3 regions of the Streptomyces sp. P9-A4 genome follow, and region 2 is predicted to be linked to each of the others. Evidence: riboswitches for the same ligand, from Rfam matches in the RefSeq annotation. Region 2 holds a riboswitch; each other region holds the start of a gene.
The links. A riboswitch is a leader RNA that binds a small molecule or an ion and turns the genes downstream of it on or off. The one in region 2 is predicted to bind cobalamin.

Region 1 (5,764 bases), 3.5 Mb from region 2:
AGTGCGTCCACGTCCGTGAAGTTGGACATCAGGGGTACGGCGCAGACGGCGATCCGCAGCACGTCCTCACCGACCGGCGGTGCGACGACCGACTCGCGGACGGTGCCGCGCAGCGACACCCTCAGGCCGTCCTCCTCGTCGATGCCGAGCCCGTGCGCGTACGGCAGGACGCCGAAGGTCCGGCGCCCGGTGAGCCCGTGCAGCATGTCGAGACCCGGTTCCAGGAGGGTGACGTCACCCCGGAACTTGTTCACGAGATAGCCCGCGACCAGCGACTGGTCCTCGGGCGAGAGCAGCGCCGTCGTCCCGAAGAACTGGGCGAAGACCCCGCCCCGGTCGATGTCCCCGACGACGACCACGGGCAGCTTCGCGGCCCGCGCTATGCCCATGTTCACGATGTCGGTGCGCCGCAGATTGATCTCGGCCGGACTGCCCGCCCCCTCGCAGATCACGGCGTCATACGTGCCCCGGAGCTCCTCGAGGCACGCCATCACCGGCTCGAAGAGCGTCTTCTGCCGTCCCCCGTGCAGCCTCTTCCCGGAAGACGCCTCCCCAGCCCCCCCGAAGAACCCCCGGGCGCTCATCTCCCCCACCGGCCTGCCCATGAGGACGACCTGGCTGGAGCGGTCGCTGCCCGGCTTGAGCAGCACTGGGTTCATCAGCGCGGTCGGCTCGACGCGGGCGGCCTGCGCCTGCATGGCCTGCGCCCGCCCGATCTCGGCGCCCTCGCGCGTCACGAAGGAGTTCAGGGACATGTTCTGTCCCTTGAACGGCGCGACCTTGATCCCCTGCCGGACCAGCCAGCGGCAGATGCCGGCCGTCACGACGCTCTTGCCGGCGTCGGACGTGGTCCCGGCGACGAGCAGCCCCCCACCCCTCATGCGTTCCTCCGCTTCAGCGCGCTCGCGATCATCCGGCCGCCCACACAGGCGGCCAGGGTCAGTCCGGTGACCCGGCGGGACAGCCGGACCGCCCGGTCGATGTCGGCGACCTCGACGGGCCGCCCCTCCCCGTTCAGGACGGGCCGGTGCTCGGTCCTTCCGGCGTACGAGAGGGTCCCGCCGAGCCGTACGCCGAGCGCGCCCGCGAAGGAGGCCTCGACGGGGCCCGCGTTGGGGCTCGGGTGCTTCGCCGCGTCCGCCCGCCAGGCCCGTACGGCCCCGCGCGGGTTCCCTCCGGCGAGCGTCGCGGCCACGGCCGTCAGCCGGGCGCCGGGCCAGCCGGCCAGGTCGTCGAGGCGGGCGGAGGCCCAGCCGAAGCGGCGGTGGCGCGGCGACTTGTGGCCGACCATGGCGTCGAGGGTGTTGACGGCGCGGAAGGCGACGAGGCCGGGCACGCCCGCGACCGCGCCCCAGAAGAGGGCGCCGACCACGGCGTCGGAGGTGTTCTCGGCGACCGACTCGACGACCGCGCGGGCCATCGCCGGTCCGTCCAGGGAGTGCGGGTCGCGCCCGCACAGGTGGGGCAGCCGTTCCCGGGCCACCTCCAGGTCCCCGGCGGCGAGGGCGCCGCCGATCGCGCGGGCCTCCCGCCCCAGGGTCGTACCGCCGACGACGGCCCAGACGGAGGCGGCGGTGAGGGCGACGGAAGCGGCCGGCCGGTTCCGCACGGTCCGGGCGGCGAGCGCGCCGAGGGCGGCGGTGGAGCCGGCGCAGACGGCGGTGTGCAGGGCGCCCCAGCCGCGGTGGTCGCGCCACAGGGCCCGTTCGACCCCGGCGGCGGCCCGGCCGAACGCGGCGACGGGATGGCCGCGGCGGGGGTCGCCGACGAGCAGGTCGACGGCGAGGCCCGCGGCGGCGCCGTACGCGAAGACGGCGGTGGCTCTGGAAGGTCTGGGGCTGCGGCCGGGCATGGCGCTGCGTCCTCACTCAGGGTCCGCGCCCTGGATCGACGTGACCGGCGGCGAGAGTTCCTGACTCCCGGACCCTTCGGATCCGGTCACAGTGGCGGGACCGCGCCGGATTCGCACCGGACTTCCTCTACTGCCTCCGTAATGGCCTCGGCAGTCCACCACGGCCCGAGAACAGCCGTCAACTCACCCTTGACCTGCATCGCGTCACTGTGCGAAGCACCACAAACACGACGGCCGGGCGGCCCGCACACGAGGTGCGGACCGCCCGGCCGTTGGTGTTCGCGGACCGTCAGGCGACGATCAGGTAGATCCCGTACGCCACGGCCGCGAGGCACAGGGCGAAGCAGGCGTAGGCGCCGGTGCGGGCCAGGGCGGCGGAGCCTCCCTGGGCGGCGGCCTGCTCCTGCTTGGAGAGGCCGATGACGCCGAGGGTGAAGAGGCCCACCAGCGCGACGGTCGCCACGAGGCTGACTCCGAAGACGGAGCCGAGGGCTGCCCAGTCGATCTTCATGTCGTTCGTTCCTTACACCGCTGCGGCGGGGGCCGGGGGAGCGCTCGGGTCGGTCGGGGCCGGCGCGGGGATGGTGGTCTTGAGGTCCTCGTCGGTGACGGCGGCGACGGAACCGGCCGGCGGCGGCGGGGTGACGGCCGCGATGGCGGTGGTCACCACACCCGCGGGCTCGGCCTCGGCGTCGAGGTCGTCGGCGGTGACGTTGTGCTGGTCGACCGGCTTGCGGCGGGACAGCGACCAGATGACGCCCGAGCCGGCGATCAGCAGGACCGCGACGGCGGCGATGCCCCAGGGGCCCTGCTTGGTGAGGAACTCGGCACCGGCGCCGACCAGGGCCGCGGCGGGCAGGGTCAGACCCCAGGCGACGAACATCCGGGTCGCGGTCGACCAGCGGACGACACCGCCCTTGCGGCCGAGACCGGCGCCCATCACGGCACCCGAGCAGGACTGGGTGGTGGAGAGGGAGAAGCCGAGGTGCGAGGAGGCCAGGATGACCGTCGCGGCGCTGGTCTGGGCGGCGAAGCCCTGCTGCGGCCGGAGGTCGGTGAGGCCCTTGCCCATGGTGCGGATGATGCGCCAGCCACCGAGGTAGGTGCCGAGGGCGATCGCGACGCCGGCGGAGACGACGACCCAGAGCGGCGGGTTGGAGCCGGGGTCGACGACGCCCTGGGTGACCAGGGCCAGGGTGATGATGCCCATCGTCTTCTGGGCGTCGTTGGTGCCGTGGGCGAGGGAGACGAGACCGGCGGAGGCGATCTGGCCGACCCGGTAGCCCTTGGCGGTGTGCTTCTCGTCGGTCTTCGCGCCGATCCGGTACGTCAGCCTGGTGGCCAGCATCGCGGCGAGACCGGCCACGATCGGCGCGGCGACGGCCGGGATGAGGACCTTGGTGACGATCGTCGGGCCGTTCACGGCCGACCAGCCGGCCGACATGACCGCGGCGCCGATGAGACCGCCGAAGAGGGCGTGGGAGGAGCTGGACGGCAGTCCGAGCAGCCAGGTCAGCAGGTTCCACAGGATGGCGCCGACCAGCGCGGCGAAGATCACCTCTGTGCGGATGCCCTCTTCGTTGATGATCCCGCCGGAGATCGTCTTGGCGACCTCCACGGACAGGAACGCGCCGACGAGGTTGAGCACGGCGGACATGGCCACCGCCGTCTTGGGCTTCAGCGCACCGGTCGAGATGGTCGTGGCCATCGCGTTGGCGGTGTCGTGGAAACCGTTCGTGAAATCGAACACGAGAGCTGTCACGACCACAATGGCGAGCAGCAGCGTGATGTGTTCCATTTACCCAGGCAATCGTTTGGCGTCAGTGGCCAGTCGAACGTAGGCAACCTGAGTGAACGGAAGGTGAACTGGGTCGGGCGCTGCGGTGTCCCCATCCGGTGTCAAGACATTCCGCTTACGGCTCCGGCGTGCCGGTCGTCCACGATGCGGTCACCCCGCGACCCCGGGTAATCCGGGCGAACACCGGGCACGTACGACCTGACCCGGTTCGCCCCACGCCACCCGGTTCCGCTCCCCGGACCGCGTCATCCGGACGGGCGACCCCGCCGAGGAGACCCATGTCACTCCCCAGGGGCCCTCCCCGAGGCGACCCCGGCCCCCGCCCCACCCCCCCGGCCGGGTCCGTCCGGTGGCAGCCCGCCCCCACCGTGCCGAGACTGGGAGCGTGCGCCCGGCTACAGCGACGGCAGCGGCCGTCACCACTCTGATCGGTGTCGGCGCGGTCGCGATCGCGGCCGGCCGGTACGCCAGCGACGTCGCCCTCAGGGCGCCGTCCGGACGACCCCTGCCCGGGGATCCCAAACTGACCGTGCACGCCACGGACCCCGAACGGATCACCCTCACCCGCAGCCTCGCCTCGCTGCGCCCCGGCACGTACGGGATCGAGGGCCACGGCCTGCACGCCGTCGTCGGCCCCGTCCTCGACCGGGTCCCGCACACCGCGGACACCGTCGTCCGGCGCCTGGAACGGGTCGAACTCGGGGTGTTCGGCCCCGGAGCCCGCGTCCGGTTCACCCCCCAGCTGCACCGGGGCACACCGATCACCGCCCTCGGGCTCGCCCAGGAGGACGTCGAGATCCCCGGCGAACTCGGCCCGCTGCCCGCCTGGCTGGTCGCCGCCCCCCGCACCACCTGGGTCATCGCCCTGCACGGCCTCGGCACCACCCGCGAGCACCCGCTCAACGTCGTCCCCTTCTTCAACCGGCGCAAGATCCCCGTCCTCGTCCCCGCCTACCGGGGCGACGAGGGAGCACCCGCCTCCCCCGACGGCCTCGCCCACCTCGGCGACTCCGAATGGCGCGACGTCGACGCCACCATCCGGTACGCCGTCCGTCGCGGCGCCCGCAAGGTCGTCCTGCACGGCTGGGGGACCGGGGCCTCGATGGCGCTGCGCGCCGCCGCCGAGTCCGGGATGCGCGACCGGATCAGCGGCCTCGTCCTCGACTCCCCGGTCCTCGACTGGGAAGCCACCCTCCGCAACCTCGTCTCGGCCCACCACGTCCCCGGACCGCTGCTCCCGCTCGCCGTCCGCTCCGCCCAGGGCAGGACCGGAGTCCACGGCGACCTGCTCATGGCCGCTTCCGAACCCGAGGCCCTGCGCGTCCCGGTCCTCCTCCTGCACGGCCCCGACGACACCGTCGCCCCCTGGGAACCCTCCGTCGAGCTCGCCGCGCGCCGTCCCGACCTGGTCACCCTCCACACCGTGCGGCACGCCCCGCACGCCGCGATGTGGAACGCCGACCCGGTCCGTTACGAGGAAGCCCTCCGCCGCTTCCTCACTCCCCTCCTCTGAGGCCGCCGCCCCCGTTCCGCCGAGGCCGTCCGCGACTGTTCTCCCCGGGCGGCCGCGCCTGTTCCCGGGCCCGTCCGCGCGCCCGTCATGACGGGGTGGCCGATTCCGATTGGGCTTTCGGGCCGTCAGCGGGAAGACTGCCCCCGTGACGTCTCGAAAGCCCGATGAACCATTGGCGCGCAACTCCAGACTCCGACTCGTCCGCCCGCGGGCGCTGGCCACCGCCCGACGGGCCGTGACGACCCGGCGCACCCGGCCTGCGCCACGGCCGCCCGAGGGCACTCCGCCCCGCGCGGAACTCGCCCGCCAGGCCCGGCAGGTCCTCGCCGACGCCGTACGGATCGCCCGCTGGGCCGCGGTCGAGCGCGGCGCCGACACGGCCCCCCGCACCGGTCCCGGCACGGCCCCGGCCACCGTCCCCGCCGCGGTCCTCGCCCAGGAAAGGGCCGCCGCCGCACTGGACCTGACGCCCGGCCAGATCCGGGCCGGCTGGGACCGCGCGCGGCTCGCCGGACTCGTCGAACTCCACGGCGGCACCGTCCGCCCCGGCTGGCGGCTGCACGCCTGGGACCGGGACGACTCCGCCGTCCTGCGCGGCTGG
Region 2 (5,764 bases):
GGTGAGTTCCTGGACGCCCTGGAGCTCCATGAAGGAGAAGGGGTTCTCGGAGCCGTACACCGGGGGGAAGCCGAGGCGCTGGAGGCGCTGGTCGGCGACGCACTGGAGGTACTCGCGCATCGACTCGGTGTTCATGCCGGGCAGGCCGTCGCCGCACAGGTCGCGGCCGAACTGCAGCTCCGCCTCGACGGCCTCCTTCAGCATGTCCGTGACCTGCTGCTGGAGGGCGTCGTCGAAGAGCTCCGGCTCCTCCTTGCGGACGGTGTCCACGACCTCGAAGGCGAAGTTCATGTGCATCGTCTCGTCACGGAACACCCAGTTGGTGCCGGTGGCCAGGCCGTGCAGCAGGCCGCGGGACCGGAACCAGTACACGTACGCGAAGGCGCCGTAGAAGAACAGGCCCTCGATGCACGCGGCGAAGCAGATCAGGTTCAGCAGGAAGCGGCGGCGGTCGGCGGCCGTCTCCAGACGGTCGATCTTCTCGACCGAGTCCATCCAGCGGAAGCAGAACTGCGCCTTCTCGCGGATGGAGGGGATCTCCTCGACCGCGTCGAAGGCGGCGGCGCGGTCGTCCGGGTCGGGCAGGTAGGTGTCCAGCAGCGTCAGATAGAACTGGACGTGCACCGCCTCCTCGAAGAGCTGACGGCTCAGGTACAGCCGCGCCTCCGGGGAGTTGATGTGCTTGTAGAGCGTCAGCACCAGGTTGTTGGAGACGATCGAGTCGCCCGTCGCGAAGAACGCGACCAGACGGCCGATCATGTGCTGCTCGGCCGGCGTCAGCTTGGCGAGGTCGGCGACGTCCGAGTGGAGGTCGACCTCCTCCACGGTCCAGGTGTTCTTGATGGCGTCGCGGTAGCGCTCGTAGAAGTCCGGGTAGCGCATCGGACGGAGGGTCAGCTCGAAGCCCGGGTCGAGGAGGTTCTTCTTCTCGTTGGTCATTACTGGCAGGCCTCGCAGGACTCGGGGTTTTCGAGGGAGCAGGCGAGGGCGTCCGCGTCGGGCGTCGCCTGCTGGACGGGGATGGCGGCGGCGGCCGTCGACGCCTGGGCGGCGCGGGCGATCCGGGTCGCCGGGCGGGAGCGCAGGTAGTACGTCGTCTTCAGGCCCTGCTTCCAGGCGTACGCGTACATCGACGACAGCTTGCCGATCGTCGGCGTCTCCAGGAACAGGTTCAGCGACTGCGACTGGTCCAGGAACGGCGTACGGGCGGCGGCCATGTCGATCAGACCGCGCTGCGGGATCTCCCAGGCCGTCCGGTACAGCTCGCGGACCTCGGCCGGGATCCAGGTGAAGCCGGCCACCGAACCGCTGGCGTCGCGGAGCGCGTCACGGGTCTGCGCGTCCCACACGCCGAGCCTCTTCAGCTCGTCGACCAGGTAGGAGTTGACCTGGAGGAACTCGCCGGACAGCGTCTCGCGCTTGAACAGGTTGGAGACCTGCGGCTCGATGCACTCGTAGACGCCCGCGATCGAGGCGATGGTCGCCGTCGGCGCGATGGCGAGCAGGAGGCTGTTGCGCATGCCGACCGCCGCGATCCGCTCGCGCAGCGCCGCCCAGCGCTCCGGCCAGTTGAGCTCCACGTCGTAGTGGTCGGGGTGCAGGACGCCGCGGGCGGTGCGGGTCTCGTCCCAGGCGGGGAGCGGGCCGCTGCGCTCGGCGAGGTCGGCGGAGGCCTCGTACGCCGCCAGCATGATCCGCTCGGAGATCTTCGTCGACAGCGCGCGCGCCTCGGCGGAGTCGAACGGCAGCTTCAGCTGGAAGAAGACGTCCTGGAGGCCCATCGCGCCCAGGCCCACCGGCCGCCAGCGGGCGTTGGAGCGGCCCGCCTGCTCGGTCGGGTAGAAGTTGATGTCGACGACGCGGTCGAGGAAGGTGACGGCCGTGCGGACGGTCTCGTCCAGGCGGTCCCAGTCGATGTCCGAACCGACGACGAACGAACCCAGGTTGACCGAGCCCAGGTTGCAGACGGCCGTCTCGCCGTCGTTCGTGACCTCGATGATCTCGGTGCAGAGGTTCGAGGAGTGGACGACGGTGCCGGGCTCGGCGGTCTGGTTGGCGGTCCGGTTCGAGGCGTCCTTGAAGGTCATCCAGCCGTTGCCGGTCTGGGCCAGGGTCCGCATCATCCGGCCGTACAGGTCACGGGCCGGCATGGTCTTGCGGGCCAGGCCCGCCGCCTCGGCCTTGTGGTAGGCGGCGTCGAACTCCTCGCCGTACAGGTCGACCAGCTCGGGCACGTCCGCCGGGGAGAACAGCGACCAGTCGGCGTCGGCGTTGACCCGGCGCATGAACTCGTCAGGGATCCAGTGCGCCAGGTTCAGGTTGTGCGTGCGGCGCTGGTCCTCGCCGGTGTTGTCGCGGAGCTCGAGGAACTCCTCGATGTCCGCGTGCCAGGTCTCCAGGTAGACCGCGGCGGCGCCCTTGCGGCGACCGCCCTGGTTCACGGCGGCGACGGAGGCGTCGAGGGTCTTCAGGAACGGCACGATGCCGTTGGAGTGCCCGTTGGTGCCCCGGATCAGCGAACCGCGGGCCCGGATGCGGGAGTACGAGAGGCCGATGCCGCCCGCGTGCTTCGAGAGCCGCGCGACCTGGTGGTAGCGGTCGTAGATGGAGTCCAGCTCGTCCTGCGGGGAGTCCAGCAGGTAGCAGGAGGACATCTGCGGGTGGCGGGTGCCGGAGTTGAAGAGCGTGGGGGAGGACGGCAGGTAGTCCAGGCGGCTCATCAGGCCGTACAACGCGGCGACCTCGTCGAGCGCGCGGACCGAGTCGTCCTCGGCGAGACCGCAGGCGACGCGCAGCATGAAGTGCTGCGGGGTCTCGATCACCTCGCGGGTGATCGGGTGGCGCAGCAGGTAGCGCGAGTAGAGGGTGCGCAGACCGAAGTAGCCGAAGCGGTCGTCGCCGGCCCGGTCGATCGTCGCGTCGAGCCGGTCCGCGTGCAGCGCGACGAAGGCGGCGGTGCGGTCGGCGATCAGACCCTCGCGGTGACCGACGGCCACGGAGGCGGAGAAGGCGACGGCGCCCTGGCCGGCCGCCTCGTCGGCGATCGTGATCGTCAGGAGCCGGGCGGCGAGCCGGGAGTACGCCGGGTCCTCGGCGATCAGGCCCGCGGCAGCCTCGGTGGCCAGTTCGCGCAGCTCCGCCTCGTCCGCGACGGCGCTGCGACCGCGGAGCGCGGCGGCGGCGACCTTGCCGGGGTCGGTGTCGGGGAGATCGGCGGTGAGGTCGGTCAGGGTCCGCAGCAGCACGGTCCCGGGGCCGTCGCTCTCGACCGCGGAAGCCTCGGCGGACGCCGGATCGGCGGGCGCGATGGTCACGTGGGGGCTCTCCCTCGCTCGGCTCGGGGCCGCGGCGGGGGAAGGCGGGCAGGCGGGCACCCGTACGCGCGGGTGCGCCGCGTCCACCGGCCCACTCCGCGAGGCCCGGACGTCTGTGGCACCCGGAACGGACGGACCGGGCGCGCTGTCGTCAGGTCCTCGGACTCACGTCGTACGGATCCGTCGAATCCGTATGAAGCACACCGTTGCGGGACAGTTCCGGATTCGCGCCGGATTCCCCTGCGTCGACAGCGAGGACGAGCATACATGTGGGGGGCGCCGCTCGTGGCACCCCCCACATGTTGTGTCGGTCCCGGGCTCAGAACGCCAAGGCGTAGGTACGCAGGCGGTGGTCGGGGATCGGCTCCCAGTCCCGCTCGGGGGTGCGGACGAAGCCCAACCGCTCGTAGATCCGGTGCGCCGAGACCATCTTCGCGTCCGTGGAGAGCACGATCCGCGCGCACTCCGGCAGGTTCCGCGCCCGGTCCACGCAGGTGCGTACGAGGGCTTCCCCGACGCCCCTGCCGCGGGCCGCCGGAGCGACCACGAGCATCCGGAACTCGGCCTCGCCGGGGACCGCGATGTCCGCCCAGGTGGTGCCGCCGGGGGCGAAGGTCACCCCGCCGATGATCCCGTCCTCGGCGTCGACGGCGACGAGCACCTCGCTCTCGCGCGCCCGCCGGGCGGTGTCGCGCAGCACGTCCAGATAGAAGTCGTCCTCTCCGTGCAGCAGCAGTCCGTCGTTCAGATAGGTCAGCCCGGTGAGGTCACCGAGCTCCTCGTACTCCTCGGGCCGTACCGCCCTGATCGTGAAGTCCATGACGGTCAGTGTGCCCCGGCGCGTACGGAAAGGGGCCCGGGATTTTCCCGGGCCCCTTCACCGCGCGTCCGTGGGTCAGTGCGACCCGGCGCCGACCTTCGGGAGGTCCTTGACCCCGGAGTCGCCGCGGTCGGCCGTGTAGTCCGCCGGGGAGGTCTCGTCGACGCCCTCGGGGGCCTTGACGGCCTTGAGGACGAAGGTCAGGACGACCGTGACCACGACGTTGAGGACGAAGGCGGTGAGGCCGATGTAGCCGATCTCGCCGATGCCCGGGATCTCCGCGGAGGAGCCGCCGAAGTGCTTCTGGGTCGGGCTGGCGACGCCGTACGCGGCGACCGTGCCGTAGACCATGCCGACGGCCCAGCCGGCGAGCAGCGCCCAGCGGTGGAACCAGCGGGTGAACAGACCGCCGACCAGGGCCGGGAAGGTCTGGAGGATCCAGATGCCGCCGAGCAGCTGGAAGTTGATCGCGACCGTCTTGTCCATGGTGAGGACGAAGACCAGCGCGCCGACCTTCACCAGGAGCGAGACCAGCTTGGAGACCTTGGTCTCCTGGGCCGGGGTGGCGTCCGGTTTGATGAAGTCCTTGTAGATGTTGCGGGTGAAGAGGTTGGCCGCGGCGATCGACATGATCGCGGCCGGGACGAGCGCGCCGATGCCGATCGCGGCGAACGCGACGCCCGCGAACCAGTCCGGGAACATCGTCTCGAACAGCTGCGGGATCGCGAGCTGGCCGTTCTTCACCTTGATCCCGGCGGCGATCGCCATGAAGCCGAGCAGCGCGAGCAGGCCCAGCATCAGCGAGTACAGCGGCAGGATCGTGGTGTTGCGGCGGATGACGTCACGGCTCTTCGACGACAGCGTCGCCGTGATGGAGTGCGGGTACATGAACAGCGCGAGCGCCGAGCCGAGCGCGAGGGTCGCGTACGTCCACTGGCCGGCCTCACCGGGGACGAGCGCGCCGCGCGGCTTGCCGGTCGCCGGGTTGGTCTGCGCGTACGCCTCGCCCGCCTTGGCGAAGATCTCGTCGAAGCCGCCCAGCTTGATCGGGATGTAGATGATCGCCACCGCGATGACGATGTAGATCAGGGTGTCCTTGACGAAGGCGATGAGCGCCGGGGCGCGCAGGCCCGAGGAGTACGTGTACGCCGCGAGGACACCGAACGCGAGCAGCAGCGGCAGGTCCTTGACGAACCAGTGGGTGTTCTCGCCGCCGCCGACGCCCATCACGTCCAGGACGGCCTGGATGCCGACCAGCTGGAGCGCGATGTACGGCATGGTGGCGAGGATGCCGGTGACCGCGACCGCGAGCGACAGGCCCTTGGAGCCGAAACGGCCGCGCACGAAGTCCGAGGTGGTGATGTACCCGTGCTTGTGCGAGACCGACCACAGGCGCGGCAGGAAGGTGAAGATCAGCGGGTAGACCAGGATCGTGTACGGCACGGCGAAGAAGCCGGCCGCGCCCGCCGCGTAGATGGCCGCCGGGACGGCGACGAAGGTGTACGCGGTGTAGAGGTCGCCGCCGAGCAGGAACCAGGTCACCCAGGTGCCGAACGACCGGCCGCCCAGGCCCCATTCGTCGAGGCTCTGTTCGTTGTCGGCCTTGCGCCAGCGCGCGGCCAGGAAGCCC
Region 3 (5,764 bases), 4.6 Mb from region 2:
TCCCAGGGGCGCCCGGCCTCGTTGGGCGCGATGCCGCCGGTGACGATGAGGCCGACACCGCCCCGGGCGCGCTCGGCGTAGAACGCGGCCATGCGCTCGAAGCCGTGCTCGGTCTCCTCCAGGCCGACGTGCATCGATCCCATGATCACCCGGTTGGGCAGGGTGGTGAACCCGAGGTCGAGCGGGCTCAGCAGGTGCGGGTACGGGGTCATGCGGGCGCCTCCTCGCGCAGGATCTTCGCCCCCAGTTCTAGGGGCTCCCAGGCGGTTATGCAACTAGTTGCAGAAGGAGAGAGGCGTGATGTCTACTACTCGGTAGCAAAGCGGGCCGCCACCACCCCCGACCACGCCTCCAGCTCCTCCGGGGTGCGCGGCTCCGGCGCACCGGGGGCCAGCAGACCATGCGCGCGGAGCAGCCGGGCCACCGACGTGCCCCACGGCCGCCGCAGCCGGGCCTCGGCGAGCAGCGCGTCGTCCGCGAGCAGCTCCGCGACCGGCCCGGTCCGCAGCCCCGAAGGGGCCAGCACCGCCGCCTCGTCCGCCCAGCGCAACGCCAGATCCACGTCGTGCGTCGCCATCACCACCGTCGTGCCCGAGCCGCGCAGCCGGTGGAGCGTGTCGAGCAGCCGCTCCTGGCCGTGCGGATCGAGTCCCGCCGTCGGCTCGTCCATGATCAGCACCCGTGGCCGCATCGCCACGGCCCCCGCGATCGCCGCCCGCTTGCGCTGCCCGTACGACAGCAGGTGCGTCGGCCGGTCCTCCAGGGCCGCGATGTCCAGCGCCTCCAGCGCCTCGCGCACCCGGAGCCGCACCTCCTCCTCCGGCAGTCCCAGGTTCATCGGCCCGAACGACACGTCCTGGCCGACCGACGCGGCGAACAGCTGGTCGTCCGGGTCCTGCACCACCAGCTGCACGGTCGTCCGCAGCAGGGTCAGCCCCTTCCGGTCGTACGCCACCTCCTCCCCGTCCAGGAGCAGCGACCCGCTCCCGCACCGCAGACCGCCGCTGAGCAGCCGAAGCAGCGTCGTCTTGCCGCCGCCGTTGCGGCCGAGCAGCGCGACCGCGCGCCCTTCCGCCACCGCGAAGTCCACCCCGGAGAGGACAGCGGGACCGTCCTCGTAGGCGAAACCGGCGCGGACCAGCTCGACGACGGGGGTGGGGGGCGTCGAAGACGTCACGGAAGGAACCTTTCCAGTACGAGGGTGAGGGCGACGAGCCCCGCGAGGAGCGCGCCCGAGGCGGCGAGGAACCGGCGGGACACCGCACACGCGGGCACCATGACCCGCAGCGTCCCGTCGTAACCCCGCCCGGCGAGCCCCGACTGCAGCCGCTGCGCCCGGTCGAAGGCCCGGACGAACGTCGTCGCGCCGAGACCGGCCAGCGACCGCCAGGTCGCCGCCCGTGTGGTGTGCCCGAGCCGGGCCGCCTGCGCCTGCCGGATCTTGGCCAGCGAGTCGAGCAGCAGGAAGATGATCCGGTACATCACGAGCGCCACGTCGACCACCGGCGCCGGCACCCCGGCCCGTACGAGCCGGGGCAGGACGTCCGACACCGGCGTCGTGAACGCGAACAGCAGCACCCCGAGCGAGGCCGACGCGGTCCGCAGCAGCAGCCCGCCCGCCTGCGCGGGCCCGCCGGGCGCCCACGCGACGAGCCCCCGGGCGCCGCCGACCTCGAAGAGCAGCGGAACGGCTCCCGTGACGCAGAACGCGAGCGGCACCCGGAAGGCCCGCCACAGGGCCCGGCCCGGCACACCGGCCGGACCGAGCAGGACCGTGAGCGTGGCCGCCGCGACGAGCACGGCGCCCGGCCACGGCGGCAGACCGACGGCGCACAAGGTCAGGCCGAAGCCGAGCAGCGCCTTCTCGGCAGGATGACGGAGGCGCCAGCGACCGCTGTGCGCCGCCGCGTCGATCGGCAGCATCGGCGGCTACGCGTCCTGCCCGTCGGGTGCCCCGCGCGGCGGCGCGGCGGCGGGCTCGTCGTGCGGGGGAGCGGCGCCGTGCTCGTGCGCGGCGGCCCCCTCCTCCACGGCCGCCCCGGCCTCCGCCTTCGCTCGTTCCGCCCCCTGTCTGCGGCCCCGCCGCAGACCGAAGTAGTACGCCAGGACGCCCGCGCCGACGGCCGCCTGCAAGGCGAACAGCGCGGACTCGATCTCTCCGGACGGCGGCTCGTACAAGGGGCTGAACCACGGCTCGTAGTCCGGGCGAAGTTCCGTGATCGCGGTCTCCGCCTCCGCGTCGGAGCCGGTGAACGGCTCCTTCTTGTGGTCCCCGAGCCCCAGCGCCAGCGGCAGCACCGCGAGCGCGGCGACGACGAGCAGCAGCAGGGCGTTGATCTTCGCGTTCCTGCTCATCGCGCGGCCGCCTCCTCGTGCCGGTCCGTCCGACGCCCGGCGAGGACGCCGAGCCGGATCAGTTCACCCTTGCTGGACTGCGTGAGCAGCCGCATCACGAGGACGGTGAGCAGGCCCTCGCTCACCGCGAGCGGAATCTGCGTCACGGCGAAGATCCCGCCGAACTTGACGAGCGCGCCGGGGACACCGCTGCCCGGGTCGGGGAAGGCCAGGGCCAGCTGGACGCTGGTCACGCAGTACGTGGAGAGGTCGGCGACGAACGCGCCGAAGAAGACGGCGACCATCAGCGGCGCCCCGAGGCGGCGCACCAGCCGGTACGTCCCGTAGCCGGCCCAGGGGCCGACGATCGCCATCGAGAAGGCGTTCGCGCCGAGCGTGGTCAGGCCGCCGTGCGCGAGCAGCAGCGCCTGGAAGAGCAGGGTGATCGTCCCCAGGACCGCCATGATCGGCGGCCGGAACAGGATGGCGCCCAGACCCGTACCGGTCGGGTGTGAGCAACTCCCCGTCACCGAGGGCAGTTTGAGTGCCGACAGGACGAAGGTGAAGGCGCCGGAGGCGCCGAGCAGCAGGGTGGACTCGGGATTCGACCGCACCTCGCGGGTCAGCGCGCGGACCCCGTGGACGACGAACGGCGCGGACGCGACGCCCCAGGCGGCGGCGTGCACAGGGGGTAGATACCCCTCGGCTATATGCATGGTTGGGAGACCCTCTCCAGCACCTCGTGGATGGACAACGCACCCTGGCCGGTCTCCTGGCTGACGGTCATGCCGTCCGGACTCCGCCTTCCCACACCACGACGGTCTCCCGACGCGGTCCAGTGGCTTCCCCGAGGGTGTTCCCCGCGGGGGTGGAGCCGGACCTCCCGATCACAGTGGCGAGGGCCGCACCGGTACTTCACCGGTTTCCCGTACACCAAGGCCCTGCGACATTAGTGCGTTGACCTGCTGGATCACAACACGGTCGCCACCCGGTGCGGCGTCTCGGTCACTCCGCGCACTCACTCCTTGCGGTAGGCGTACGCCTCCGAGGCCGCCGCGGCCACCGCGTCGAGGTCCCCGCCCGCGCTCGCCGTGACCAGGGCGGCGACCGCGCCCTCGACGAACGGCGCGTCCACCAGGCGGGTGCCCCCGGGCAGTTCGTCGCCCTCGGCGAGCAGCGCCTTCACGGTGAGTACGGCGCTGCCCAGATCGACCAGGACCGCCACCCCGGCGCCCCGGTCGACGGCCTTCGCCGCCTCGCAGATCAGCTCGGAACTTGTGCCGAGGCCGCCGTCCGGGGTCCCGCCCGCGGGGGCCACGGGCGCCAGGTCGCCGCCGCCGGCGAGCCCCCGGGCCAGCTCGGCCACCGCCGTCGCGACGGCGGCGCTGTGCGAGACGAGCACGATGCCGACGGAACCGGCCGGGGTCCCGCCGCTCATGACGCCCCCTCGGCGCGCGAGGTCTCGGCGCCCGCCGCTTCCGTACGCGAGGACTCCGCGCTGCGTGAGGCTTCCTCGCTGCGTGAGGCTTCCGCGCCCGCCGTCTCGTCGAGTGCCGCGAACAGCAGGGCCGAGGACGTCGCCCCCGGGTCCTGGTGGCCCACCGACCGCTCGCCGAGGTAACTGGCCCTGCCCTTGCGGGCCCTCAGGGGTACGGTCGCGAGGGCGCCCGCCTCGGCAGCCGTACGGGCGGCACCGTACGACTCCCGCAGCCCCTCCACGGCCGGCACGAGGGCGTCCAGCATCGTCTTGTCGCCCACCTGGGCCCCGCCCAGCTGCGACACGGCCGCCACACCGGCACCGAGGGCCTCCGCCAACTCGGCCCGGGTGACCCGCTCGCCGTCGCCCAGCGTCTTGCCCGCACGGCGCAGCAGCGTGCCGTACAGCGGCCCCGACGCGCCGCCGACCGTGGAGATCAACTGCCGTCCGGCGGTGGTGAGCACCGCGCCCGGCGTCGCCGGCGGCTCCTTCGCGAGGATGTCGCTCACGGCGGCGAACCCGCGCTTGAGGTTGACGCCGTGGTCGGCGTCGCCGATGGCCGAATCCAGCTCGGTGAGCCGGTCCGCCTCGCGGTCGACCGCCTCGGCCAGGTGGGTCAGCCAGCGGACCAGGAAGTCCGCGCCGAAGGTCTCCGTGCCGTCGTCCACCCGGTCCGCCTCTCCCGTCTCTTCCTTCTCTCCCACCTGTTCCATCACCCGGCTCACCGTCCCCAGCGCAGCGCCGGTGTCTCCACGGGCGCGTCCCAGAGCCGCAGCAGTTCCTCGTCCACCTCGCACAGGGTCACCGAGCAGCCGGCCATGTCGAGCGAGGTCACGTAGTTCCCGACCAGGGTCCGGGCCACCGGCACCCCCCGCTCGCCGAGCACCCGCTGCACCTCGGCGTTGTATCCGTACAGTTCGAGGAGCGGGGTCGCTCCCATCCCGTTCACCAGGGCGATCACCGGCCCGGACGGGCGCAGGTCCGTCAGGACGGCGTCGACGGCGAAGTCCGCGATCTCCCGCGAGGTCATCATCGGCCGCCGCTCGCGTCCGGGTTCGCCGTGGATGCCGACCCCCAGCTCCAGTTCGCCTTCCGGGAGGTCGAAGGTGGGGCTGCCCTTGGCGGGGGTGGTGCACGCGGCGAGCGCCACGCCGAAGGACCGGGAGCGTTCGTTCACCCGGCGGGCGATCGACTCCACCCGCTCCAGCGGGGCGCCCTCCTCGGCCGCCGCGCCCGCGATCTTCTCCACGAAGAGGGTGGCGCCGGTGCCGCGCCGGCCCGCCGTGTACAGGCTGTCCGTGACGGCGACGTCGTCGTCGACGAGGACCTTGGCGACCCGGATGCCCTCCTCCTCGGCGAGTTCCGCGGCCATCTCGAAGTTCAGGACGTCCCCGGTGTAGTTCTTGACGACGAACAGCACCCCGGCGCCGCTGTCCACCGCCGCCGCGGCCCGCACCATCTGGTCGGGCACGGGGGAGGTGAAGACCTCTCCCGGGCAGGCGGCCGCGAGCATCCCCGGCCCCACGAACCCGCCGTGCAGGGGCTCGTGCCCGGACCCTCCGCCGGACACCAGAGCGACCTTCCCCGCGACGGGCGCGTCCCGCCGCGTCACGACCCGCCGCTCCACGTCGACGCTGAGCTCGGGATGCGCGGCGGCCATTCCGCGCAGGGCATCGGCGACGACGGTCTCGGGGACGTTGATGAGCATGCGCATCGGTACCTCCTGGTGAGGCTGACAGAGAATGTCGACTCGGTACCGACTCTAGTGAGGGGGCGCCCGGTTGTGGCGGTGATCGCCGCACGCCCCGCCTTCTTTCCGGTCACCACGACGGGATGCCCGGCCCTCTCGGGGAACACGAGCGGACCCCGGCCGGTCCGCCCGCCCCGGCTACGCCCCGCGCACCCCGGTGGCCGGGTCCGTCACGCCGAGGCGGAGGTGCTCCACGTGGTGGA

Region 1: linked by a shared signal. The riboswitch ahead of V4Y03_RS06970 (cobalamin biosynthesis protein) and the one ahead of V4Y03_RS22950 (ribonucleoside-diphosphate reductase subunit alpha) in region 2 are both predicted to bind cobalamin.
Region 3: linked by a shared signal. The riboswitch ahead of V4Y03_RS01975 (energy-coupling factor ABC transporter permease) and the one ahead of V4Y03_RS22950 (ribonucleoside-diphosphate reductase subunit alpha) in region 2 are both predicted to bind cobalamin.

Annotation. Positions count from the first base shown of each region.
Region 1 is NZ_JAZIFY010000001.1:1,545,683-1,551,446, reverse strand. It holds gene V4Y03_RS06975 (cobyric acid synthase) at 1-881, opposite strand, end outside; gene V4Y03_RS06970 (cobalamin biosynthesis protein) at 878-1,852, opposite strand; cobalamin riboswitch at 1,888-2,027, opposite strand; gene V4Y03_RS06965 (hypothetical protein) at 2,142-2,363, opposite strand; gene V4Y03_RS06960 (inorganic phosphate transporter) at 2,376-3,650, opposite strand; gene V4Y03_RS06955 (alpha/beta hydrolase) at 4,036-5,163, shown strand; gene V4Y03_RS06950 (hypothetical protein) at 5,309-5,764, shown strand, end outside.
Region 2 is NZ_JAZIFY010000001.1:5,051,307-5,057,070, forward strand. It holds gene V4Y03_RS22945 (ribonucleotide-diphosphate reductase subunit beta) at 1-939, opposite strand, end outside; gene V4Y03_RS22950 (ribonucleoside-diphosphate reductase subunit alpha) at 939-3,314, opposite strand; cobalamin riboswitch at 3,448-3,579, opposite strand; gene V4Y03_RS22955 (GNAT family N-acetyltransferase) at 3,634-4,134, opposite strand; gene mctP (monocarboxylate uptake permease MctP) at 4,210-5,764, opposite strand, start outside.
Region 3 is NZ_JAZIFY010000001.1:438,031-443,794, reverse strand. It holds gene V4Y03_RS01995 (NADPH-dependent 2,4-dienoyl-CoA reductase) at 1-212, opposite strand, end outside; gene V4Y03_RS01990 (ATP-binding cassette domain-containing protein) at 308-1,177, opposite strand; gene cbiQ (cobalt ECF transporter T component CbiQ) at 1,174-1,923, opposite strand; gene V4Y03_RS01980 (energy-coupling factor ABC transporter substrate-binding protein) at 1,930-2,355, opposite strand; gene V4Y03_RS01975 (energy-coupling factor ABC transporter permease) at 2,352-3,050, opposite strand; cobalamin riboswitch at 3,080-3,287, opposite strand; gene V4Y03_RS01970 (PTS-dependent dihydroxyacetone kinase phosphotransferase subunit DhaM) at 3,353-3,772, opposite strand; gene dhaL (dihydroxyacetone kinase subunit DhaL) at 3,769-4,524, opposite strand; gene dhaK (dihydroxyacetone kinase subunit DhaK) at 4,533-5,525, opposite strand; gene V4Y03_RS01955 (ArsR/SmtB family transcription factor) at 5,700-5,764, opposite strand, start outside.